Regions from separate parts of the Scandinavium tedordense genome, predicted to be linked through region 1. Evidence: riboswitches for the same ligand, from Rfam matches in the RefSeq annotation. Region 1 holds a riboswitch; the other holds the start of a gene.
The links. A riboswitch is a leader RNA that binds a small molecule or an ion and turns the genes downstream of it on or off. The one in region 1 is predicted to bind thiamine pyrophosphate.
Positions count from the first base shown of each region.

Region 1 (8,025 bases):
GCTGGCAATGAATGTCCTGTGCCTGTTTTTCAGGCAACACTAAGCCTGGTCTCCCGAGGCAGATTTTTCCAGCGTATTCGTGCCTTTTAAGCACATTCCGCTGGATCGATTCAGGAGAGGGAAAGTGTTAAGTCGCTCAAAGAATCACCTCAAAGGTATTTAAAAGGTATTATTAAATGGTAGTGTTCAGGCGTACCTTACCTGTCATGAAGGATTTAAAGATGAAAACTACAGTAAAGCTGTCGTTCATGATGTTCGTGGAGTGGTTTATCTGGGGCGCGTGGTTTGTGCCGCTGTGGCTATGGCTGAGCAAAAACGGCTTTAGCGCCGGAGAAATCGGCTGGTCCTACGCCTGTACCGCCATCGCCGCGATCCTCTCACCTATTCTCGTCGGCTCGCTGACGGACCGCTTCTTCCCGGCGCAAAAAGTGCTGGCGGTGCTGATGTTCGCCGGGGCGATTTTGATGTTCTTCGCCGCGCAGCAAACAACGTTCAGCGGCTTCTTCCCGCTACTGCTGGCGTACTCGCTGACCTATATGCCAACCATCGCCCTGACCAACAGCATCGCGTTTTCTCACGTGCCGGACGTCGAACGCGACTTCCCACGCATTCGCGTGATGGGCACCATCGGCTGGATTGCCTCCGGCCTGGTGTGCGGTTTCCTGCCGCAGATGATGGGCTACAACGACATTTCACCGACCAGCATTCCGCTGCTGATCACCGCCGCCAGCTCTGCGTTACTGGGTGTTTTCGCGCTATTCCTGCCGAATACGCCACCGAAAAGCACCGGAAAAATGAGCCTGAAAGTGATGCTCGGATTAGATGCGCTGGTGCTGCTGCGCGACAAAAATTTCCTCGTCTTTTTCTTCTGCTCGTTCCTGTTCGCGATGCCGCTGGCGTTCTATTACATCTTCGCCAACGGTTATCTGACCGAAGTCGGGATGCACAACGCCACCGGCTGGATGACGCTCGGCCAGTTTTCCGAAATCTTCTTTATGCTGGCGCTGCCGTTCTTCATAAAGCGTTTTGGTATTAAAAAGGTATTATTGCTTGGTCTGGTAACAGCGGCAATTCGCTACGGCTTCTTTGTCTACGGCGGCGCAGAACAATACTTTACCTATGGCCTGCTTTTCCTTGGGATTCTGCTGCACGGCGTGAGCTACGATTTTTACTACGTCACCGCGTATATCTACGTCGACAAAAAAACCCCGGTTCACATGCGCACCGCCGCGCAGGGTTTGATTACCCTCTGCTGCCAGGGATTCGGCAGCCTGCTCGGCTACCGTCTCGGCGGCGTGATGATGGAAAAAATGTTCGCCTACAAGACGCCCGTTAATGGACTGACCTTTAACTGGGCAGGCATGTGGACTTTCGGCGCAATAATGATAGCGGTGATTGCCGTGCTGTTTATGCTGTTCTTCCGCGAATCGGATAAAGACATTACCGCCATCCACGTCGACAACGACGAACGCGACATGGCGATGACACATGAGGAAGTGAAATGAAACACCAACGAATTCTCGGTGCCCTGTACGGTCAGGCGTTAGGCGATGCGATGGGGATGCCCTCTGAACTGTGGCCTCGCTCCCGCGTGAAAGCGCACTTCGGCTGGATCGATCGTTTTCTCGATGGCCCGGCGGAGAACAACGCCGCCTGTTATTTCAAACGCGCGGAGTTTACCGACGACACGTCGATGGCGCTGTGTCTGGCGGATGCGCTGATCGAATGCGACGGCGACATCGTCCCGGACGTGATTGGCCGCCACATTCTGGCATGGGCGGAAGGCTTTGACGCCTTCAACAAAAACGTGCTCGGCCCAACCTCAAAAATCGCGCTGAACGCCATTCGTGACGGCAAACCGGTCAGTGAACTGGAAAACAACGGCGTGACCAACGGTGCGGCAATGCGCGTTTCGCCGCTCGGCTGCGTGTTACCCACCACCTGTCTCGACACCTTTATTGATGCGATTGCGCTGGCCTCAAGCCCGACACATAAATCCGATTTGGCGATTGCCGGAGCGACGGTGATCGGCTGGGCTGTTTCCCGCGCAGTGGACGGTGAAAGCTGGCAAAACATTGTCGATGCCCTGCCCGCCGTCGCGCGTCAGGCACAGGAAAAACGCGTCACCACCTTCAACGCGTCGCTGGCCATGCGTATCGAACTGGCGCTGAAAACCGTTCGTGAAGCACACGGCGTGGAATCGGCCAGCGAACAGCTTTATCAACTGGTCGGGGCGGGCACCAGCACCCTCGAATCGGTCGCCTGTGCGGTAGCGATGGTCGAACTGGCACAGACGGACCCGAACCGCTGCGCCATGTTATGCGCCAACCTCGGCGGCGACACCGACACTATCGGTGCGATGGCGACGGCAATTTGCGGCGCGCTGCACGGCATTGACGGTATCGACCCGGCGCTGAAGCAGGAACTCGACGATGTGAATCAACTGGACTTTGGCGGCTACGCCACGGCCCTGCTGGGCTACCGTCAACGGCGGGAGGAGACATGCTGAGCGACACCCTGAGCGAGCTTCGTCAGAAACGCCCGGTGACGGTCATTGGCTCGGCGGTGATTGACGTCATCGCCGACGCCTATGCCCTGCCGTGGCGCGGCTGCGATATCGAATTACAACAGCAAAGCGTCAATATTGGCGGCTGCGCGCTGAACGTCGCCGTGGCGCTGAAACGTCTGGGCATTGATGCCTGCAACGCCCTGCCGCTCGGCCAAGGCGTATGGGCTGACATCGTACGCAACAATCTTTCCCGCCAGGGTATTAGCAGCATTATCGACACCGACAAAGGCGATAACGGCTGGTGTCTGGCGCTGGTCGAGCCGGACGGAGAACGCACGTTTATGTCGTTCACCGGGGTGGAAAACGCCTGGAATGACGACTGGCTGGCGCGTCTGCCGCGTGACACAAACGGGCTGGTGTATCTTTCCGGTTATCAGCTCACCGCACCCTGCGCTGAGCTGCTGATTAGCTGGCTGGAAACGACGCCCGGTGTAACGGCACTGATTGATTTCGGGCCGCGCATTGCCGATGTGCCACCTGCGCTGTTCGCGCGGATCATGGCCTGTCAGCCCATAATTACGCTCAACCGTCAGGAAGCGGAGATCGTCGCCGAACAGCAGCAGCTGTCGAAGGACATCAGCGAATTGGGCACAGCCTGGCTTACACGCTGGAATGCGCCATTGATTGTGCGTCAGGATAAAGACGGGGCATGGCATTTCAGTGCCGAAAAATGTGGGCAAGCGAAAGCATTTCCAACGACGGTGGTCGACACCATCGGCGCCGGCGACAGCCATGCGGGCGGCGTGCTGGCGGGTTTATCCGCAGGCTGGTCGCTGGCCGACGCTGTGACGCTTGGTAACGCGGTGGCGTCGTGGGTGGTCAGCCACCGGGGCGGCGACTGCGCACCTACGCGCGAGGAATTACTCCTCGCACACAAACACGTATAAATCGCTGCGGCAGTAGCTGATGCTGTACTCAATCGGCCGCTGCTGCTGATCCAGCGCCACCTGTTTGATCACCAGCACCGGGATTTTGTCATCCATTTTGATGTGCGACTGAAACTCAGCGTCCGGCATCCGGGCGCTGACTCGCGAGCGAGTCCGCTGCGGGAAAATATGCTGGCTGCGAAAGTAGTCATACAGCGAAATACCGATGTCATCGGCGTCCGCAATCAGGTGCGATGGTACCCACGACTCTTCAATCGACACCGCTTCTTCATCCACGTAGCGAATGCGCTTGAGCAAAAACACCTCGCTTTTCGGTGCCAGCGCCAGCTGCTCGGCCACTTCCGGCGGGCATTCAACTACCCGTTTATTGACCCACAGCGTGTCCGGTTTTTTGCCGCGTAGCACCACCTGCTGAGAAAACCCCCGCGCTTCTTTCAGCGAGTATTCAAAGATGTTGTTGATTTGCGTCCCGTAGCCTCGGGCGCGCGTCACCACACCTTCGTCTTCCAGCGTTTGCATCGCCTTTCGCACGGTAATGCGCGATACACCGGTCAGCTGGCTGAGGTCGCGCTCGCCGGGCAGAATATTGCCGTGCTCAAGCCAACCGCTACGCACCGCGTTCTTCACCGTTTCGGCAAATTTCAGGTACAGCGGCGTGTTATCGGCGGCGGCGATGCGCTCGTTCAGTTGGGCGAGAAGCCGGGTATGCGCTTGTTCCATCTCTGGTTTTCCTGACAGACTGTTTCAGCCAGTATACTACCACCACGCGTGAAAATGATGCACCGGGCCAATTCCGTGACCGACCTCCAGAGAATCCGCCGCGGAAAGCGCCGCCGACAACCAGCGCTTGGCTTCAGGCACTGTTTCCAGCCAGTTTGCGTGGCGAGGACGCAGCGCCGCTAACGCCGCCGACAGCGTGCAGCCGGTGCCGTGGGTATTTTTGGTCTGCACGCGCGGCGCGGTGAACCGCGTTTCTCCATCAGCGGTAAACAGCCAGTCCGGGCTTTCAGCATCATCCAGATGACCGCCCTTCATCAGTACCGCTTCGCAGCCCAGCGCCCGCAGCGCGCGGCCCTGCTCGATCATTTCGCGTTCGTTTTGCGCGTGCGGCGTATCCAGCAGCGCGGCGGCCTCCGGCAAATTTGGCGTAATCAATGAAACCTGCGGTAGCAGTCGGCTGCGCAATGTAGCGACCGCTGAGGCAGACAAAAGTGGATCGCCGCTTTTCGCCAGCATGACGGTGTCGAGCACCACGTTTTCGATGCGATAGCGCGCCAGGCGTTCCGCAACGGCTTCCACGATATCCGTTTCCGCCAGCATCCCAATTTTAGTGGTGTCAATGCGCACGTCGCTGAACACCGAATCCAGCTGGGCTGCGACAAAATCGGGTTCGATCCGATAAACCGATTGCACGCCGCGCGTATTCTGCGCCACCAGCGCGGTGATGACCGAACAGCCGTAAGCGCCAAGCGCCGAGAAAGTTTTCAGGTCTGCCTGAATCCCTGCCCCACCGCTCGGGTCTGTTCCGGCGATGGTGAGCGCGTTAATCCGTTTCATGGCTGACCCTCCGCGTTAAGCGCGTCGAGGAAGGCGGCGACAAAACTGCCTGGCCCGTGGCTGTTTTCCGTCGCCACACGTCCGGCGCGTTTCATCATGCCGCAGGCGGCAGCCACGTTATCCAGTGCATCGCCCGGCAGCACACAGCACGCGGCGACCACGGCCGAAAGCGCACAGCCGGTGCCAACCACCCGCGTCATTAACGCATCACCGCCGGTTATCATCAGCGTCCGGCGCCCGTCAGTGACGTAATCCACTTCACCGGTGACCGCAACCAGAGTTGAATATTGACGCGCCAGCGCCTGAGCCGCCGGTAATGCGGCGGCGGCAGTGTCGGTGGCATCGACCCCGCGTCCGCCGTGGCTCATACCTGCCAGCGCCATGATTTCAGAGGCATTGCCCCGAATAGCCGCCGGACGCAGCGCCAACAGCTGCTGACAAAATTCAGTCCGCAAACTCAGCGCACCAACCGCTACCGGGTCCAGCGTCCAGGGCGTGTTATTGGCGTTGGCACTGTCTACGGCTAAACGCATTGCGTGCGCGCGTTCCTGCGTCAGCGTACCGACATTAATCAGCAGTGCATCAGCGAGAGCGGCAAACTGTGGGGCTTCCTGGGCATCAATCACCATCGCCGGAGATGCACCCAGCGCCAGCAAAACATTGGCCGTGAAGGTTTGCACCACGTCATTAGTCATACAGTGAACGAGTGGCGAACGGTCGCGAAAATGATGTGAAGTGTGCGCAAGCTGCGCGGAACTTAGCAGTTTAGGTTGCATGGTACGCTCCTGCCAGTCGGTAAGAAGCGATACCCTGCGAGGGTCTCTGACTTCCCTACGCTGGCATTATCCAGATCAGGTGGTACGGGTATTTCTCAGCCTTCACAAAGAAGGGCACCCCGAGTCATTTACTACAAATTAGCTTACTTTTTGCCAGCTTAGGGGAAGTTGCTTGCTGTTGCAAGCCCGCCCTATCGGGTCTCGCTTCTTCACGCTGTACCCCATCCCGACGACGCACCAGACCATCATTTCCAGCAGCAGGCGGCGTTTACGCACAGTGACAGTGCCGGATTCGGCAAGGCAACGGGAGATGGGCTCAGGGTCGAGGTAATCCCCGAGAGAAGTCAGTGGGTTACGTAAAGAGTGGTAGTGTGAAACGAGATCAACTGCCTGTTCAATGTGCATAAAAAAATCCGGAAACGGGTAAGCATTTCCGGATTCTTACACAACCACTGGATCGGCATTACGGCATTCCGCCGGCATCTTTTTACTAAATTATTATCATGGCTGTAATTTGTGGCGAATGGTTTTGACGTTTGGACTGACCTCACCCCAATAGACGATCCTGCCCTATAGTTGGACTGGGGATATACCTCAGAGGTTTTTAACTATCGACATACTGATCGACTCAGATTTTTTTAAATTCGATGAGGTGTAGTAATCGAAATCCACATTGCCACAGATAAATAGACCGTAGTCAGCCAATCCCAGATATGTGACACTCGGCCCAATTTTTCCTTCCCGTGATTCTGCATAATCCGACTTTCGCCATGCATTCATACTGTATGCATGATGGATGCCGGCAAACAGATCAGGACGAACCTGATAACCCGCAGCGATATCCATCAACGTGACACTCAGTCCTCCGCGCAGTTTTTCGTACTGCCCTTCGTCTGTTTCAGTTTGATTCTGGTTATGCGACGCATAGAACAGTTCAACCGGGTTAGCCGTGATGCCTATTTTATCTATCTGGATCCAGTTAGCCCAACTCAAGCTGTAAGAGTATTGGTTAGCCCCGGCACCATACCCGGCCGTTTTGCTGCTGCCATTAGGGAAGTTCATCGTCAGGGTCGGGCTGGTCCAGAATGTCCGGTATCCTGGATCTCCAGGGTGTTTTCCATTGTCTGGCGTCACAACCTGATAGTAATATTCAAAGCCAACACCAGGGGCTGAAATCCCTCCGCCATTTGCTCCAGGAGCATCGTGGGTGTTGGCGTAGCCTGTATTCACGCCAACCCAGAACTCATACTGATCACGGGTCGTACCCGTGGCCCCGGTTTCGGTGAAATAACTGAGTTCGTTATAGGTTGCTATCGAATTTGAGTCAGGCGCGGTGTGCGTGAATTCAGGGTACTCTTCAAGCGCCCAGGAGCCTGGCTTACCCGCCTGGCCGAAACCAATAAACTCTTCTGCCATAGCTTGTATCGAGACAGAGGACAACGAGAGTACGGCGAGCGCGATAACCTGTTTACTGCGGGATGACATCGGATTTCCTTTTAGTACTGATCTTTTAATTTTTAGTGTTACACCGCAGAGTCAGGCGCAAATTTGCGACCCAGCATCTCTTCGAAGGGACGGTAGAGTTCAGGCATAAACATCGTGCGGGAGAGCAACAGATTTTGCGCAGGTACACGCACCACACGGATCTCCATCCCTTCGCGCACATGGGCAGAAACCAAAGGTTTACCCTCATCGCTGAATGTCATGAGCAGATCAGGGAAACAGGCAATGGTTTGATTATCTTGCTCTAATGTCATGTATTCATTAACAAAACTCAGGCTTGTTTTTGCAGTGTCATTTAATACAACACAGCCGAGATCCAGGCCGCCCTGCTGTTCACAGCGATACTGACTGACCGTCCCACGCGCAATTTCTCGCCCCTGTAAAAAGCGCACCGCGCCGTCATAACCGCTATCCAGCCAGGCATGCCCCAGTTTGATTGCCTGGCTAATCGCGCCGGGTGCACCGTGGCGACTGGCATAGTCAACCGTGACAGGATTACGCGCGACGGCAACTATACCCCCGGCTTCGACGGACGCACGACGCACCACGCCGGAAGCTTGTTCAAGGCCGCCCTGTGCCATCCCTTCTACGTAATGATCAGCATCGCCACCTGCCCAGGCCTGAACAGAGCGATAGCCTTCTTCACGATGCAGTCCGAGTGAGCCCATCATGCCGCTAGGGTGCGCCCGACCGTTGCATGCCAAATCTATAACCGGTAAACCGCACATCGCGG
Region 1 covers NZ_JALIGG010000056.1:572,069-580,093, forward strand. Annotated here, with positions in the region: gene MUU46_RS15880 (nucleoside permease) at 222-1,505, shown strand; gene MUU46_RS15885 (ADP-ribosylglycohydrolase family protein) at 1,502-2,509, shown strand; gene MUU46_RS15890 (PfkB family carbohydrate kinase) at 2,503-3,456, shown strand; gene MUU46_RS15895 (GntR family transcriptional regulator) at 3,430-4,176, opposite strand; gene thiD (bifunctional hydroxymethylpyrimidine kinase/phosphomethylpyrimidine kinase) at 4,213-5,013, opposite strand; gene thiM (hydroxyethylthiazole kinase) at 5,010-5,789, opposite strand; TPP riboswitch at 5,825-5,921, opposite strand; partial or broken gene MUU46_RS15910 (transposase domain-containing protein) at 5,949-6,194, opposite strand; gene MUU46_RS15915 (hypothetical protein) at 6,384-7,274, opposite strand; gene MUU46_RS15920 (S-methyl thiohydantoin desulfurase domain-containing protein) at 7,313-8,025, opposite strand, start outside.

Region 2 (8,025 bases), on a different contig from region 1:
GAGGTCCGGATAGGTCAGCAGGACGATGGCCGCGCGGGTTATCTCGCCACCCTGCTCGAATCCCACATCTGCACCGCCGATGAGCCTCGGAGGATCTGCAGAAAAACGATCCTCGCGGATCACGGACAATGCTAACGCCCGCTGTTGTTCACGAAGATCCGCCAGATCCATGCTTCGCCCTTAGCGGTGATACTGCGGCGACAGGCGGTGCACAGCGTCAACGAATGCGCCCGCGTGTTCCGGTGGAACATCCTGATGGATGCCATGCCCAAGGTTGAACACGTGGCCTTCTCCCTCGCCAAATCCAGCCAGAATGGTCGCCACTTCTTCTTCAATGCGTGCAGGCTGCGCGTACAGCATCGACGGATCCATATTGCCTTGCAGCGCAACTTTATGCCCCACGCGACGACGCGCATCGGCAATATCCGTGGTCCAGTCGAGGCCCAGCGCATCGCAGCCGGTTTCTGCCATCGCTTCCAGCCATTGCCCGCCGCCTTTGGTAAACAGTGTTACCGGCACGCGATGACCTTCGTTTTCACGCAGCAGGCCATCAATAATTTTGTGCATGTAGTAGAGGGAGAACTGCTGATAATCACGCCCGGTCAGCACGCCGCCCCAGGTGTCGAAAATCATCACCGATTGCGCCCCGGCTTTGATTTGCGCGTTCAGATACAACGTGACGCTTTTCGCCAGCTTATCGAGCAGCAAATGCAGCGCCTGCGGATCGGCATACATCATCTTCTTGATAACGGTAAACGCTTTACTGCTGCCACCTTCAACCATGTAAGTGGCCAGCGTCCACGGGCTGCCGGAGAAACCAATCAGCGGCACTTCGCCCTTCAGTTCTCGGCGAATGGTCCGTACCGCGTTCATCACGTAGCCCAGTTCCTGTTCAGGATCCGGCACTGGCAGCTTTTCGATATCAGCTTTGGTTTTCAGCGGGGAAGTAAAACGCGGGCCTTCACCGGTTTCAAAATACAGGCCCAGGCCCATCGCATCAGGAATCGTCAGAATGTCCGAGAAGAGGATCGCCGCGTCCAGCGGGAAACGCCGCAGTGGCTGCAACGTCACTTCGCAGGCCAGCTCCGCGTTCTTGCACAGCGACATAAAATCGCCCGCTTCGGCACGCGTGGCTTTGTACTCCGGCAAATAGCGGCCCGCTTGTCTCATCATCCAGACAGGGGTGATATCAACAGGCTGGCGCATCAGCGCACGCAGATAACGATCGTTCTTCAGTTCGGTCATGTTTGCAGTTCCTTTATGCATCATGCGAGAAGTGTACCATCACTCATAGTCTGCCCGACACATCGCCACCGTATCTTCAATCAAACGGCGCGCCACGGTTCCCGGCGGAGGCAGCAACGGCAGATTGTCGTAGCGATACCAGTTGGCTTCAATCAGCTCTTTCGGGTCGATAACGATATCGCCACTATCGTAGTCAGCCATATACGCTGTCATCAGCGACTGCGGGAACGGCCACGGTTGCGAGGTCACATAGCGAAGATTTTTAACGCGGATGCTGCTCTCTTCCATCACTTCTCGAGCCACCGCCTGTTCGAGGGTTTCCCCGACTTCAACAAACCCCGCCAGCACCGTGTGCACGCCGTTGCGATGGCGCGTGTGCTGGGCCAGCAGAATCGAATCATCACGGCGGATAGCCACAATAATGCACGGCGCAATTTGCGGGTAATAACGCTCGCGGCAGTGACTGCACAGCATCGCCCATTCGGTTTTGCTCGGGTGCATGCTGTGCCCGCAGTATCCGCAGAATTTATGGGAACGATAAAATTCCGTCAGCTGAACACCGCGCCCGGCAAGCTGGAACAAACCCACATCCTGATCCAGCACCTGGCGAACCGTGCCCATATCCTGGCGTCGCGCCTGCTGAATCAGCCACACGGGTTCGCCCTGCCATTCCCCGATAGGCATCGCATTCAGACCGACAAGATCGAATTTTTCCGCCTCGCCATGCGGCAACTCGCCGCCAGGCAGCCATAATTTCTGTTCGTGACTGACTATCCACCAGCCGCGATCTAATTTTTCAATTATACGATCCATATCTATTGCACTACCTTCGCTTCACTGGCACTTTGTTAACAGTGCTTTTACATTTTTGGGTGAGCCGGTTTTGCTCTTTCACATGCGGAGTCCATCATGCTAAACCAGTTAGAAAGCCTGACAGAGCGCGTCGGCGGCAGCCACCAACTTGTCGATCAATGGCTCCAGGTGCGTAAACAATTGCTCGTCGCCTATTACAATCTGGTTGGCATTAAGCCTGGCAAAGGATCGTATATGCGTCTTAACGAGAAAGCACTGGACGATTTTTGTCAGCGCCTGGTGGATTATCTCTCCGCCGGCCATTTCAGTATTTATGAACGCATTGTCGGCGAATTGAAAGGTGAAAACCCACTTTTGACGGCAACAAAGCTCTATCCGCAACTCGAAGGCAACACTCAGCAAATTATGGACATGTATGATTCCAGCCTGGAAACCGCCATTGATGACGACAATTGCATGGAGTTTCAAGGGGCGTTATCCAGCCTCGGCGAAGCCCTCGCCGCCCGGTTTACGCTGGAAGACAGCCTGATTGCGCTGGCACTGGATAACAAGCTAAACGGCAGCGCGAACGATGAAAATCAGATTGCGCGTCCGGCTTGAGTTCTTAAGCATTAACGAGTAATTTACATTCTTCACCTCGCCGCTGGCGGGGGTTTATCTTGTCGGAGTGCCCATTTGGGCTGAGACCGTTAATTCGGGATCCGCGGAACCTGATCAGGTTAGTACCTGCGAAGGGAACAAGAGTCACCTTTAGTACACGCAGTCATTCTGGTTGTATCAAGGCGGCAACTGAGCGAATCTCCAGGCGCTTACACAAATAAGTGACCTGGGGTGAACGAAGGCAGCCAACGCAGAAACAGCCTGAATGATAAGTGCACCTCTTGATTCATCCGTCGTCTGACAAGCCATTTCCTTCATACACTGGAATGCGCTATGTCTACTACCAAACTCTCCCGCCGCGAACAGCGTGCACACGCCCAACACTTTATCGATACCCTCGAAGGTACGGCTTTCCCCAATTCGAAACGGATTTACCTCCAGGGTTCTCGCGATGATATTCGTGTGCCGATGCGCGAAATTCAGCTCAGCCCAACGCTCCTTGGCGGCGCCAAAGGTAACCCCCAGTTCGAACAAAACGAAGCCGTGCCGGTGTATGACACTTCCGGCCCGTATGGCGATCCGGATATTGCGATCAACGTGCAGCAGGGCCTGGCCAAAGTGCGCCAGCCGTGGATTGACGCACGCCATGACAGCGAACCGTTGGACGAACGCAGCTCCGCTTATACCAAACAACGTCTGGCCGACGACGGTCTCGACGAACTGCGGTTCACCGGCCTGCTGACGCCCAAACGCGCCGTCGCGGGCAAATGCGTGACCCAGCTGTACTACGCCCGTCAGGGCATCGTCACCCCTGAAATGGAGTTTATTGCCATTCGCGAAAACATGGGCCGCGAGCGCATTCGCGGCGAAGTGTTACGCCACCAGCATCCAGGCGAAGGTTTTGGCGCGCGTCTGCCAGAAAACATCACCCCTGAATTTGTACGCGATGAAGTCGCCGCAGGCCGCGCCATCATTCCAGCCAACATCAATCACCCGGAATCTGAACCGATGATCATCGGCCGCAATTTCCTGGTGAAGGTTAACGCCAATATCGGCAACTCGGCGGTCACGTCGTCCATCGAAGAAGAAGTGGAAAAACTGGTATGGTCGACGCGTTGGGGCGCGGACACGGTGATGGATTTATCCACCGGGCGCTACATCCACGAAACCCGTGAGTGGATCCTGCGCAACAGCCCGGTGCCGATTGGCACAGTGCCGATTTATCAGGCGCTGGAGAAGGTGAACGGTATTGCCGAAGACCTGACATGGGAAGCGTTCCGCGACACGCTTCTGGAACAGGCGGAACAGGGTGTAGATTACTTCACCATTCACGCGGGCGTGCTGCTGCGCTACGTGCCGATGACCGCCAAACGCCTGACCGGCATCGTTTCCCGCGGCGGCTCGATCATGGCGAAATGGTGTCTGTCGCACCATCAGGAAAACTTTTTGTATCAGCATTTCCGCGAGATTTGCGAAATCTGCGCCGCGTACGATGTGTCCCTCTCGCTGGGCGACGGCCTGCGCCCTGGCTCAATTCAGGATGCCAACGATGAAGCACAGTTTGCCGAACTGCATACCCTTGGCGAACTGACCAAAATCGCCTGGGAATACGACGTACAGGTGATGATTGAAGGCCCGGGCCACGTGCCAATGCAGATGATCCGCCGCAACATGACCGAAGAGCTGGAACACTGCCACGAAGCGCCATTCTACACTCTGGGGCCGTTAACCACCGATATCGCACCGGGCTACGACCATTTCACTTCCGGGATTGGCGCAGCGATGATTGGCTGGTTCGGCTGCGCGATGCTGTGCTACGTCACGCCAAAAGAGCACCTCGGCTTACCGAATAAAGAAGATGTTAAACAAGGGCTCATCACCTACAAAATTGCCGCTCACGCAGCTGACCTCGCGAAGGGTCATCCGGGCGCGCAAATCCGCGATAACGCCATGTCAAAAGCGCGCTTTGAATTCCGCTGGGAAGACCAGTTCAACCTGGCGCTCGATCCGTTCACCGCTCGCGCTTATCACGACGAAACCCTGCCGCAGGAGTCCGGCAAAGTGGCGCACTTCTGCTCGATGTGCGGGCCGAAGTTTTGCTCGATGAAAATCTCCCAGGAAGTACGCGACTACGCGGCGGCGCAGACCATCGAAGTGGGTATGGCCGATATGTCTGAAAATTTTCGCGCCAAAGGTGGTGAAATCTATCTGCGCAAGGAGGAAGCCTGATGATTCAGCCTGATTTCCCTACGGTGCCGCAGCGCCTGGGCCTTTATCCGGTTGTCGACAGCGTGGAGTGGATTGCGCGTTTGCTGGACAGTGGCGTGCGCACGCTCCAGCTGCGCATAAAAGACAAGACCGATGACGAGGTGGAAGCAGACGTAATCGCAGCCATTGCTCTGGGCCGCCGCTATCGCGCCCGGCTGTTTATCAATGATTACTGGCGGCTGGCAGTGAAACATCGGGCCTACGGGGTGCATCTCGGCCAGGAAGATTTGGCCGTAACAGACCTGGATGGTATCCGTGACGCAGGCCTGCGGCTCGGCGTTTCGACGCATGACGATATGGAAATTGACGTAGCGCTGGCGGCGAAACCGTCGTACATCGCGCTGGGCCACGTTTTTCCGACACAAACCAAACAGATGCCGTCAGCCCCGCAAGGGCTGGCGCAGCTGGCCGAACACATCGCGCGGTTGAATGATTATCCGACGGTGGCAATTGGTGGCATCAGCCTCGAACGCGCCCCATCAGTGCTGGCCACCGGTGTCGGCAGTATTGCGGTCGTCAGCGCCATTACTCAGGCGCAGGACTGGCAGTTGGCCACCGCGCAACTGCTGGAAATGGCGGGAGCTGGCGATGAATGACCACCAGTTTATGCGCTACAGCCGCCAGATCCTGGTCGATGATATCGCGATTGAAGGGCAGCAGAAGCTACTTGCCAGCCGGGTGCTGATTATTGGCCTCGGCGGTCTGGGCTCACCAGCAGCGCTGTATCTGGCCGGAGCGGGCATCGGCACGCTCGTACTGGCCGATGATGACCACGTTCACATCAGTAATTTGCAGCGACAAATCCTGTATACGTCGGCAGATATAGACCAACCCAAATCGGAAGCCACCCGACGGCGGCTTTCGCAACTCAACCCGGATATTACGCTTATCGCGCTGAATCAGCGCCTCAGCGGGGAGCCACTTCGCCAGCAGGTTCAACAGGCCGATGTGGTACTCGACTGTACCGATACGATGGCAAGTCGCCAGGCGATCAACGCCGCCTGCGTTGCACACGGCACACCGTTGATCATTGCCAGCGCCGTCAGCTTTGGCGGACAGTTGATGGTTGTCGCCCCGCCACTGACGCATGGCTGTTATCGCTGCCTGTGGCCCGATGAACTGGAGCCCGAACGCAACTGCCGCACCGCCGGGATCGTCGGTCCGGTTGTCGGCGTGATGGGCACGTTGCAGGCGTTAGAAGCCATCAAATTACTGAGCGGAATGGAAACGGCGCAGGACATCCTGCGTCTGTTCGATGGGCGTTCTGGCAACTGGCGATCGCTGACCCGAACGCGCTCAGTAGATTGCCCGGTATGCGGAGGCGCTGATGCATATTCTGGTTAACGATGAGCACGTGAAATGTGAAACCGGACTGCACGTGGCTGCGCTGCTGACACAGCTCGGCCAGGACAAACCCGGCGTCGCGCTGGCGCTCAACCAGCAGATTTTGCCGCGCGCCCAATGGGCGGAACGTTCGTTGCAGGAAGGCGATGCGCTCCTGCTTTTTCAGGTCATCGCCGGAGGCTGACATGTTACATATTGCCGATAAAACCTTTGAATCACACCTGTTCACCGGCACCGGGAAATTTGCGTCACCTGAGTTGATGGTCGATTCCATTCGGGCCTCTGGCAGCCAACTGGTCACACTGGCGATGAAGCGCATTAACCTTCGTCAGCATAATGATGCCATTCTCCAGCCGCTGCAGGATGCTGGCGTTTCACTTTTGCCGAATACATCCGGCGCCAAAACGGCGGAAGAAGCCGTGTTTGCCGCCCGTCTGGCGCGCGAGGCGCTGGGCACGAACTGGCTCAAACTGGAAATTCATCCTGATGCCCGCTGGCTGTTGCCGGATCCGATCGAAACGCTGAAGGCTGCGGAATTGCTGGTAAAAGAAGGGTTTGTGGTCCTGCCTTACTGCGGTGCCGATCCGGTCCTGTGCAAACGTCTTGAGGAAGTCGGCTGCGCGGCGGTGATGCCGCTGGGCGCACCGATTGGTTCAAATCAGGGGCTAGAAACCCGGGCGATGCTGGAAATCATTATTGCGCAGGCAACGGTTCCAGTGGTTGTGGATGCGGGGATTGGCGTGCCGAGCCATGCCGCGCAGGCGCTGGAAATGGGGGCTGATGCGGTGTTGGTCAATACAGCGATTGCAGTGGCAGATTCTCCCGTTCAGATGGCCATCGCCTTTCGCCTTGCGGTAGAAGCAGGCGTGTTGGCACGTGAGGCTGGGCCAGGAGCCAGAAGCAGGCAGGCTCAGGCCACCAGCCCGCTGACCGGTTTTCTGGAGGCGTTGTGATGGCCACCTTCACTGAACGCTGGCGACAGCTAGACTGGGATGACATACGACTGAAAATCCACAGTAAAACGGCGGTGGACGTGGAGCGGGCCCTCGCTGCTCGTCAGCTCACCCGAGACCATTTCATTGCCCTGCTCTCCCCTGCGGCCGATGCGTATCTTGAGCCGCTTGCCCAGCGGGCACAGCAGCTGACCCGCCAGCGTTTTGGCAATACCGTCAGTTTCTACGTTCCACTGTATCTGTCGAATCTCTGTGCCAACGACTGCACCTACTGCGGCTTTTCAATGAGCAACCGTATCAAGCGCAAGACACTGGATTCACTGGAAATTAGCCGAGAATGCGAGGCGATCCGCGCGATGGGCTTTGAGCATCTGCTTTTGGTCACCGGCGAGCATCAGGCGAAAGTGGGTATGGATTATTTTCGTCGCCATCTGCCGGATATTCGCCGCCGATTTTCGTCAATGCAGATGGAGGTTCAACCCCTGTCGCAGGCTGAGTATGCCGAACTGAAAGCGCTGGGACTCGATGGCGTGATGGTCTATCAGGAAACGTATCACGAGACGATGTATGCGCGACATCATCTGAAAGGCAACAAACAGGATTTCATCTGGAGACTGGAAACGCCCGACAGATTGGGTAAAGCGGGGATTGATAAAATCGGTCTCGGGGCGCTAATTGGACTTTCCGACAGCTGGCGCGTGGATTGCTATATGGTGGCGGAGCATCTGCTCTGGTTACAGAAGCATTATTGGCAGAGCCGCTACTCCATCTCGTTTCCCCGTTTGCGGCCCTGCGCTGGAGG
Region 2 covers NZ_JALIGG010000041.1:5,624-13,648, forward strand. Annotated here, with positions in the region: gene nfi (deoxyribonuclease V) at 1-171, opposite strand, end outside; gene hemE (uroporphyrinogen decarboxylase) at 181-1,245, opposite strand; gene nudC (NAD(+) diphosphatase) at 1,285-2,058, opposite strand; gene rsd (sigma D regulator) at 2,155-2,658, shown strand; TPP riboswitch at 2,712-2,812, shown strand; gene thiC (phosphomethylpyrimidine synthase ThiC) at 2,992-4,887, shown strand; gene thiE (thiamine phosphate synthase) at 4,887-5,522, shown strand; gene MUU46_RS00415 (HesA/MoeB/ThiF family protein) at 5,515-6,270, shown strand; gene thiS (sulfur carrier protein ThiS) at 6,254-6,454, shown strand; gene thiG (thiazole synthase) at 6,456-7,223, shown strand; gene thiH (2-iminoacetate synthase ThiH) at 7,223-8,025, shown strand, end outside.
Region 2: linked by a shared signal. The riboswitch ahead of thiC (phosphomethylpyrimidine synthase ThiC) and the one ahead of thiM (hydroxyethylthiazole kinase) in region 1 are both predicted to bind thiamine pyrophosphate.